DNA from 2 places in the Paenibacillus sp. DP01 genome. Region 2 is predicted to be linked to the other one. Evidence: riboswitches for the same ligand, from Rfam matches in the RefSeq annotation. Region 2 holds a riboswitch; the other holds the start of a gene.
The links. A riboswitch is a leader RNA that binds a small molecule or an ion and turns the genes downstream of it on or off. The one in region 2 is predicted to bind cyclic di-GMP.
Positions count from the first base shown of each region.

Region 1: it holds a riboswitch for cyclic di-GMP, as region 2 does, so the genes downstream of both, ACH59B_RS02140 (LPXTG cell wall anchor domain-containing protein) here and ACH59B_RS06085 (glycosyl hydrolase) in region 2, are expected to answer to the same signal.

Region 1 covers NZ_CP173059.1:480,627-484,892, forward strand. The annotation lists gene ACH59B_RS02140 (LPXTG cell wall anchor domain-containing protein) at 1-3,139, opposite strand, end outside; cyclic di-GMP riboswitch class I at 3,375-3,455, opposite strand; gene ACH59B_RS02145 (AraC family transcriptional regulator) at 3,506-4,266, opposite strand, start outside.
Region 2 covers NZ_CP173059.1:1,432,779-1,437,044, forward strand. The annotation lists gene ACH59B_RS06080 (sugar phosphate nucleotidyltransferase) at 571-1,947, shown strand; cyclic di-GMP riboswitch class I at 2,103-2,184, shown strand; gene ACH59B_RS06085 (glycosyl hydrolase) at 2,198-3,799, shown strand; gene ACH59B_RS06090 (hypothetical protein) at 3,848-4,266, shown strand, end outside.

The sequences.
Region 1 (4,266 bases), 950 kb from region 2:
GCTCTGGGTGGGTAGGTGTGCCTGGGTCTACAGGTGTTTCGGGTTCGTTTTTCTTTTCTTTACGATTGGTGATCACAACCTTCTTTATGCCAGAGCTTTGTTGGAGTGGTGCGTCTATTCTGATCTCAAGTTTACCCTCTGTTATTTCATACCCCTCCGGTGCTGCCAATTCTTCCAAAATGTAATCGTCATGAAGCAAGGAGGAAAAGATGATTTTGCCTTCCGCATTGGTCGTTTGTATAAGCGGTGCTCTTTTTTGTCCCTTATCATAGAGCGCAAACCGGGCGCCAGGCAGTACCCTGTTGGGAGCATCCTGATCTACCTTGGTCAGCTCAAGGGTTTCGGTTACGCCCCCACCAGAACCGGAGCCGGAAGACGTTCGTACGATGATTTCCTGACTGGTTTCCCGCAGTTCTGTCGTCAAACGATCTCCTGCAAAAGCAACCTTGTTGCTCACCTTAGCTTTATCCTCAGCATGAATGAACGATTGATATTCAAGAATAAAAGCAGTGGAAATATCCTTGGCAAAAGTAAGCTCAAAAGTTTGCTGGCCCTGAGTGTCTGTCTTGATGTGAAGCCAGTAATCTCGGTTTTTGATTAATTCGGTGCCCTTGGTGGTATTTCCATTGGCAGCCATGATTGCAGAGTATAAATGAAAGGAATCTTCAATTAAGATTTGGTTGTTGCTAGGCTGATCGACTATTTTAGCGTTGGACACATGTGATTGTCCTTCATTGATACGAATGCTCCAGTCGATCTTATTTCCATTTTGTGCGCCGGCCTTAGACACATATTCCCCGCCATGAGGTACCGTAACTTGGGCTGCCCAATCGGAGACGGTTTTTTGTCCATCCAGTAGAAGAGCGCGATTATGAATTTCCTTTTCAATCAATTCTCCTTCCAATGAAGTTTGAAAGGTAATCCAGTACGGAGTCTGTATCGGCTTCTTGAACTGGATACGCAATTCATTACTATTTTGTTTAGTGGGAGGAATAATTGTATATTGATCTGCCGGGATTTCAGCCCCTTTTTGTACGCCATCCCACCATCCCAGCAAGGTCATATCGTATACTTTTACGGAGCCAGGCAGTAACCTCTGACCTTGCAATAAGACATCTCTCACTTCCGCATGATTCAGGATCTTGCGATTATAGTTGGCTTTAATATCCCAGGTAATGAGTTTGGAGCTCGCATCATAGCTTCCTTGCTTGGCCCCGTTCCGTTGTGTCATAAAGTCCGGCCAGATCGGGCATTCCACCTCATGCGACGATGTTTCACCATTTTCATACTGATAATCTATAAAGGATTTGTTGCGAAATTCGGGCTTCGTCGTATCTGTTTTCCAATCATTGTTGTAGAGAGTTGAATATTTGATCGTATAAGCTTTCTGAATCGTTTTATGAAAAATAAGTGTAAACCCTTCTTTATAGTCCGCTGATCGTGGAACTAGCTCATAATCCATGGGCGCGAGTAGTTCCGTTGTACCGTCAACACTTTGAATTTTCAGGGTGTCGGGCAACAAGGCGAGGCCCCCATTAGGGAACACATCCTTAATGACAATATTTTTCATGGTGTATGAGTCTGTATTAATGGTGATCACCCAAGGTATGACTTTCGTGTTGTAATTGGGCGTGTCATACATTTTAGTCATAACTCCGCTTGTGATTTCCGTCGATATGATCTTCTGGGTTCCATCTGTGGTGATGATGTTTGTAATTTTTTCATCTTCATAGACGCGGCCTCTAGCCTGGGTCTGATATCGGATGGTATAGGCTGAATCTACGTCGAAGTTGAATTGAAGTTTGAAGCCGTTACGGTCGGGATAGTCAACCGGGATGACGGTGTACGCCCACGATGGAAGCTCCTCCAGTGTATTTCCCTTAAATACTTTCAAAGAACCGGGCAGCAATTTTTGAGTTTTGTTGAAATGATCAATTAAAAGGGCTTTGGCTTCGGGGATTTTTGTCTCGCCAAAGTTATATCTTATGGCCCACGAGAGTGTTTGTGTGGCATGATCATACTTTTCAACTTTTTTGGACAAAAATTCACCACGCTCCACCTGAACCGTAGCGGTGGCAGCAACGTTATCTATCGCATCCCCTGAAAGCGTCGCTGTGTTGGAAAAGCGAGTTTCGTTGCCAGTAATGCGGGTGGAGTATTGGATCTGATAGGCAGTGCTAATGCTAGCATCTTGAAAACGAATTGCAAATCCGGTCCCGGCTTGATCCGATTCAATGGCGTATTTACTCGCATTCACTAGGTCTTTGACAACGGTCGTGCCATCGATATTGACTTGCAGATGATAGAGTCGGATAGAGCCTCTCACGAGTTCCAGTCCTGAAGGAGTTGGATCGGTAATGAGGGCGTGTTTAACGGTGTTTAGCTGTTTGTTCACATCAATGGCCCAGTCGATCTGGTGGGTGCCATTTATTTTTCCTTGCTTGCTTAAAGTTGGCCCTGACTGGGGTTTCACATTTACGATGACCGTTTGAACCCCGCCCTTAATTGGAATCGCAATGATGACTTCTGTGCTGCCTTTCACCGTTTCTTTTGTGAATTCGGTTTTAATTTGCAGTTTGCCGCTGACATGGGAATGGTTCTCTACATATTGGTTAAAGGTCATGATGACCTTACCCTGACGATCTACTGTAAAGAACCCCACGGTCCCGTCTGTAGTCACTAGCGGAGATGAGATATCAGTGTAGATGACAAACTGTTCTGGTAAGTGAAAGGTGAAGGTATCCCCTGCTTTATAAGCATCATCAGGAAGCTCCCATTCATAGCCAAGTTGGATGGCTGATCCAATGTCGAACGTACTACCTGGATTATATACCGCATCAATGACACGTCCGGCTTCGTCCGTTAGAATCAACTTCGTTAGTATACTCTGGGGAGCTGCTTCCTTTTGAGACTTTGAATGAGCTGCTCCTTGCACGGAAGGGACAGTGTTTGGCGGAACCTCCTTAGGGGGTTCAGGGTTTGGGACCGCATATACAGCATCCGTAACGGTTGTAGGATCGGATACAGCACTGTGCGGCAGTTCAGGGGCAGGAGGATCTGCGTAAGCCAGTGTGGTGCTGAAAAAGCTTTGGACAATGAGCAATAAGGCAATAATCATGACATTTATTTTGGTTCCCATGCTCCAAGTGATTCTCCTATTCATCGTAATATGGCAAGCTTCGGCGGTTATGTTGTGTTATATTGTTTTCCTTCCCTCCTCCTAGTTCGAAATTAGTATATTCAGCATGCTAGGTTGACATGACTACCCCAACAGAAAAAAACCTTGATCATAGTGATCAAGGTTTTTTCTTCGAGAGAGGTATAGCAATTTTGTGATGGAGCTATGTAAAAAGGCATAATAAAAAGCTCGTTCACCTGGTAACTGGCTGCCATCCGAGTAGGAAGGCCCTATAGTTTTGCGTCACTGTCTTTCGACAGCTTTGCCATTAGCTTGAATAGCTTGTGCGTCTATCGTCTATCAAACGGAGTACAGGAGACCTCCTATTTACAATTTGGAGCGGTTTCCCCATTTTTTACGGAAGGAATGAGGTGTTTCCCCTACATGTTCCTTGAATAGGTTGATAAAATGGCTCGTATTGGGAATCCCAACGTACCTTGCGATATCCACAATGGATATGTCACTGGTTTTAAGCCATCCCTGAGCGGCTGTGATCCGGACATTAATGAGATAATCAATTGGAGAAAATCCAATCTGTTTTTTGAAATTTTTAGCAAGATTAAATTTGTTTAGGTTGAACATGTCTGCCAGCGAGTCCAGCGTAATTCGCTCACAGTAGGACTGGTCCAAATACTGCTGCACCTGACGTACTTCGCTGAGCGTTCCAGCATTTACATACCGATGATCATAAGGATGCTGCAAAATATACGTCAGTATTTCACCAATGAGTCTGGACGTCAGCAGCTCGCCGGAAAGGCTTCGATCAGACTGCCCGCAGATTAGAGCATGCAGCTTGTCCAATATAACATATGGATTGTGCAGGGATATTACCGGTTTATTATGCTTGGCAAATTGTTCGTAAAAATGTTCGATCAGGTTGCCGTACAGGTATAAGCTGATAAACTCCCAGGCTTCATCACCGGAGGTGCTATATTGTAAATATTCATCGCAATTAATAAAAAACAAATCATGAGGCTTTAAAATATATTTCTTGTCCCGGTACAGTAATTCTCCCTTACCAGACAGCGTAAAAACAAGCAAAAAGGAGGTGAGTTCTTTCCTTTCTATTGTAAAATCAGAGGTTTTTT
Region 2 (4,266 bases):
GTTAAAATCCGGGGATAAAGGCAAACGCTGACGCTTCTTCAGAACAATTCTGCCCGCTCCGCTGCTTTTGCCGCACCAAGTCACGATGTTTAATCTCCCACCTTATGGGATGGGAGTAGAAGGGCGTATCAGAAGGAGCGGCATAGTTGAAGCCGCTCCTTCCGATTAAGGCGCCATGCGCTATACCGCGGCGCCCCCTGTAGAGCAAAGACGCCATTGCGGTTGTCGCAGCAATCTTGGCAAGGCGTTACGAAACCTCGATTACTAGAAGCTTGCAAGCCCCGAAAGTGTGAGATTTTAACAGGCTGACCAGACTTAATAATGTCCGGTCGTGCCTTTTGCACCACAAGGTATGATCGATATGATGCATTTTTGAGTAGCGCAGGAATGGATTTGAATCTGGAGAAGCGGAGCGTTCGCCTTTGACGTGGGATTCTTACATATAAATGTCTTACACAATCCGAAGAATCCCACGGCAACAGCGATCGTAAGATCAAATCCATACCGTAGCGGGTAGCAACTCATCATCAGAACGATCACCCACACATAATAGAGAGGAAGTGGAGAGTTATGAAGCTCGTACTTTTGTCTGGTGGTTCCGGTAAAAGATTATGGCCGTTATCCAACGATTCCCGTTCCAAACAATTTTTGAAGGTACTGGAGAGCCCGGAAGGGATTTCGGAATCCATGGTGCAGCGGGTATGGAGACAATTGGGAGACAACGGATTATCCGAATCCTCGTTTATTGCGACAGGGAGAGCGCAGGTTGAAATGATCCAGAGTCAGGTCGGACCGAATACGCGCATCATAGTTGAGCCGGAACGCAGAGATACCTTTCCTGCGATTGCGCTGACAGCGACTTATCTATATTCCATTGCGGGTGTTTCGCCTGATGAAATTATAGCTATATTGCCTGTAGATCCTTATGTAGAGGATGCTTTCTTTGCTTCCGTTGCCCAACTGGAACATACACTTCAGGAGAGCGAAGGCAAGCTTGCATTAATCGGGGTTGTCCCTTCCTATCCTTCAGAGAAATACGGTTATATTATTCCGAAAAACGATGCCACTCAAGGTAGCACAGGCTACCGCGAAGTGAGCCATTTTCAAGAGAAACCCGACCGGGAGCAGGCGGAGCGTCTGATTGAACGCAATGCTCTATGGAACTGCGGGGTTTTTGCATTCAAATTAAGCTATTTGCTGGATATCCTGGCATCCAAGGGTTTGCCGCTGAATTATGAAGAAATGCAAAAGCAATATGCGTCTCTGGAAAAAATCAGCTTTGACTACGAAGTAGTCGAGAAGGAAAAAGACATTGTTGTTCTTCCCTATGATGGTTTTTGGAAGGATTTGGGCACCTGGAATACGCTCACAGAAGAAATGTCTAATCAGCAAGTGGGCAGAGGTGTAGTAACGGAGGATTGTGTTAATACAAGCCTTATTAATGAGCTGGACATTCCGGTAGCGATCATTGGAACGAATGATCTGATTGTAGCCGCTAGCCCAGATGGTATTCTTGTGACCAATAAGGCAGAAAGCCCACGCATCAAGGAAGTGCTCAAGGCTCATGATCAGCGTCCAATGTATGAAGAACGTCGTTGGGGGCAGTATCGAGTTGTAGACTATGTAAAGTATGACGAGGGTAATGAGGTACTGACCAAACGAATCCGCGTACACAAAGGTAAAAATATCAGCTACCAGCTTCACTTCAAACGAAGCGAAATCTGGACCATTATTAGCGGCGAAGCGGAAATTATTTTGAATGAGAAGCTGCACAAAGTGAAGGCCGGTGACGTAGTCCGTATCCCTGAAGGAACCAAGCATAGTATTTTGGCTGTAACCGATGTGGATTTTATAGAGGTGCAGACTGGCTCTGAGTTGGTTGAAGAGGATATTGTACGCTTTTGCATGGATTGGAATGAAATTGCCCGTCATCAATTTATCTCATAATCGTTTTCGTAAAAACGAAATAAAGAAGATTTGATGAAAATTTATAGCCCAAACTGTCGAAATTGGGCGAAAACCTGTAAATTCATGAACATGACCTATTAAATTTTGGTAAAAAAAAGTCGATACTTAGGTTAAGAAGGAATCCAAACTCCTTCCAACGATAAACGCAGCCCTGTCGAAAGGCAGGTACGCAAAGCTAAAGGGCCTTCCCGTAAGGATGGCAGCCTGGCTACCGAAAGGAAGAGCAAAAGTGAGATTCAATTTTATTCCTCTGTATCGACTGATACGTCATGTACTCCCCGTAGTTATAATTTTTTCTTTGTTTCCCGTCGGATTTGGTGATTCTCTGTCTGTGGTGAATGCCGCTTCATTACAACCTGTTAATTCGGACGCTTGTACTCAGGCCCGTGAACTATACAATTATTTACTCAGCATCTCTGGAAAGAAAACAGTCACTGGTCAGCATGATTATTTGGAAAGTCCAGATGAATTAAGCAACAAGGTCCAAAAAATCAGCCAGGCGTATGTGGGTCTGCACGGCTATGAGATGGGAGCCATCTCTGGTCAATCTGACGCTACAGAAGCAGCACAACGTAAAAATGTCGTCGATAGCGCTATTCGTTGGAGCAGAGCAGGTGGCATTGTGACGATGACTTTTCATGAAGCGCTGCCGGGTAGACCGCTGACTTGGGCCAATGTGCAGGCCAAAGTAAGTCAGGCGGAGTTCAATAAATACGTCACGCCAGGCACTACGCAGTATAACCTCCTCATTGCCGATCTGGATAAGGTCGCTGTATCGTTAAAGCAACTTCGTGATGCAGGGGTTCCGGTATTGTGGAGACCTTACCACGAAATGAATGGTGACTGGTTCTGGTGGGGAAACAAAAACAATTTCAATCAGCTATGGAATATCATGTACGACCGTTTTGTTAACACGCATCAATTGAACAATCTGCTGTGGGTGTGGAGTCCCAATGCTCCCAATTCCTACACTGTCCCGTATACCCCAAAATATCCGGGGGATGACAAAGTGGATATTTTGGCAGTAGACATCTACAACAATGATTTTAAGCAAAGTCATTATGAAGGACTGCTCGAGTTGGCACGGAATAAGCCGATTGCCATTGGCGAGCACGGTGAGATACCTAGTTCTGAGGTGTTGCAGGCTCAGCCAAAATGGGTGTATTCCATGACTTGGGGCAAGATGCTGACCGAGAATAACACAACCACTCAAATACAGGATTATATGAACGATGCGAAGAGTTTGACACGGGATGATGTGAAAAATGGGCTGGAGGCCATCCAACAACCCGGAACAGATGTACCGACCTTACCGGATGAGGGACAAAGTGAGCCTCTCCCAGCTCCACCAGTAGTGATTGCTCCTCCAGCTCCGACTCCTCCTTCCGTTCCTGATGTAGTATATGTGAACGGGCTGCGGGGCGAATATTTCAACAATATGAATTTGAGCGGCAGTCCTGTTTTGATCCGTACAGACAGCAAGCTGGACTACAACTGGCGCGCCATTGCTGCTGATCCAAAGGTAAATGCCGACCAGTTCTCGGTTCGCTGGACGGGTAAAATCAAGCCACAATACTGCGAGACCTATACGTTCACAACCATATCCGATGATGGTATTCGTGTATGGGTAGACGGCAAGTTAGTGATCGATAGTTGGTTCAAACAAAGCTGGACAGAGCGAAAAGGCAGTATTGCTTTGGAAGCAGGTAAAATGGTAGATCTAAAAGTGGAATACTATGATGAAAAAGGCGATGCGATGGCACGTCTGATGTGGGAAAGTCAGCATGAAGCGAAAGCGGTGGTTCCCGGAAACGCTTTGTTTCTTCCTTGATAGATACTCTTTCCCGGTCAAAAATTTTGAGGAGAGAGGGTGTATCATATGATGAAAAAATGGTTGACCCATAGGTATACGGTCGTATTATCCGGATTACTAGGGGTCGCAACTCTAGCCATGATCGCTTGGTTTATATACACGCCTTCAAAAAGTGTAGAATTGCAGACAGATAAGGTAGCGGCGGCCAGTCCAGTATGGAAGCTGGGTCAGAGGGATGACTCCTCAGCGGAATTTAAAGGAGTGGTCGGTAGGGATAATATCGATATTTCTGCAGCATCAGCTTCTTCCGAATCATCTGCTAAAGCAGCATTTTCGGCGTTGTCGGAAGCAGAGAGTACAACAGTTCCGGTATTGCTCAGCAGTGGAGATATTCCTCCCGGTTTGAATGCATCCACGAATCCAGAACTAACACTTCAATATAAGCTGAATCAGGTTCCTCCCAATGGTATGATATTCCGTGTTCG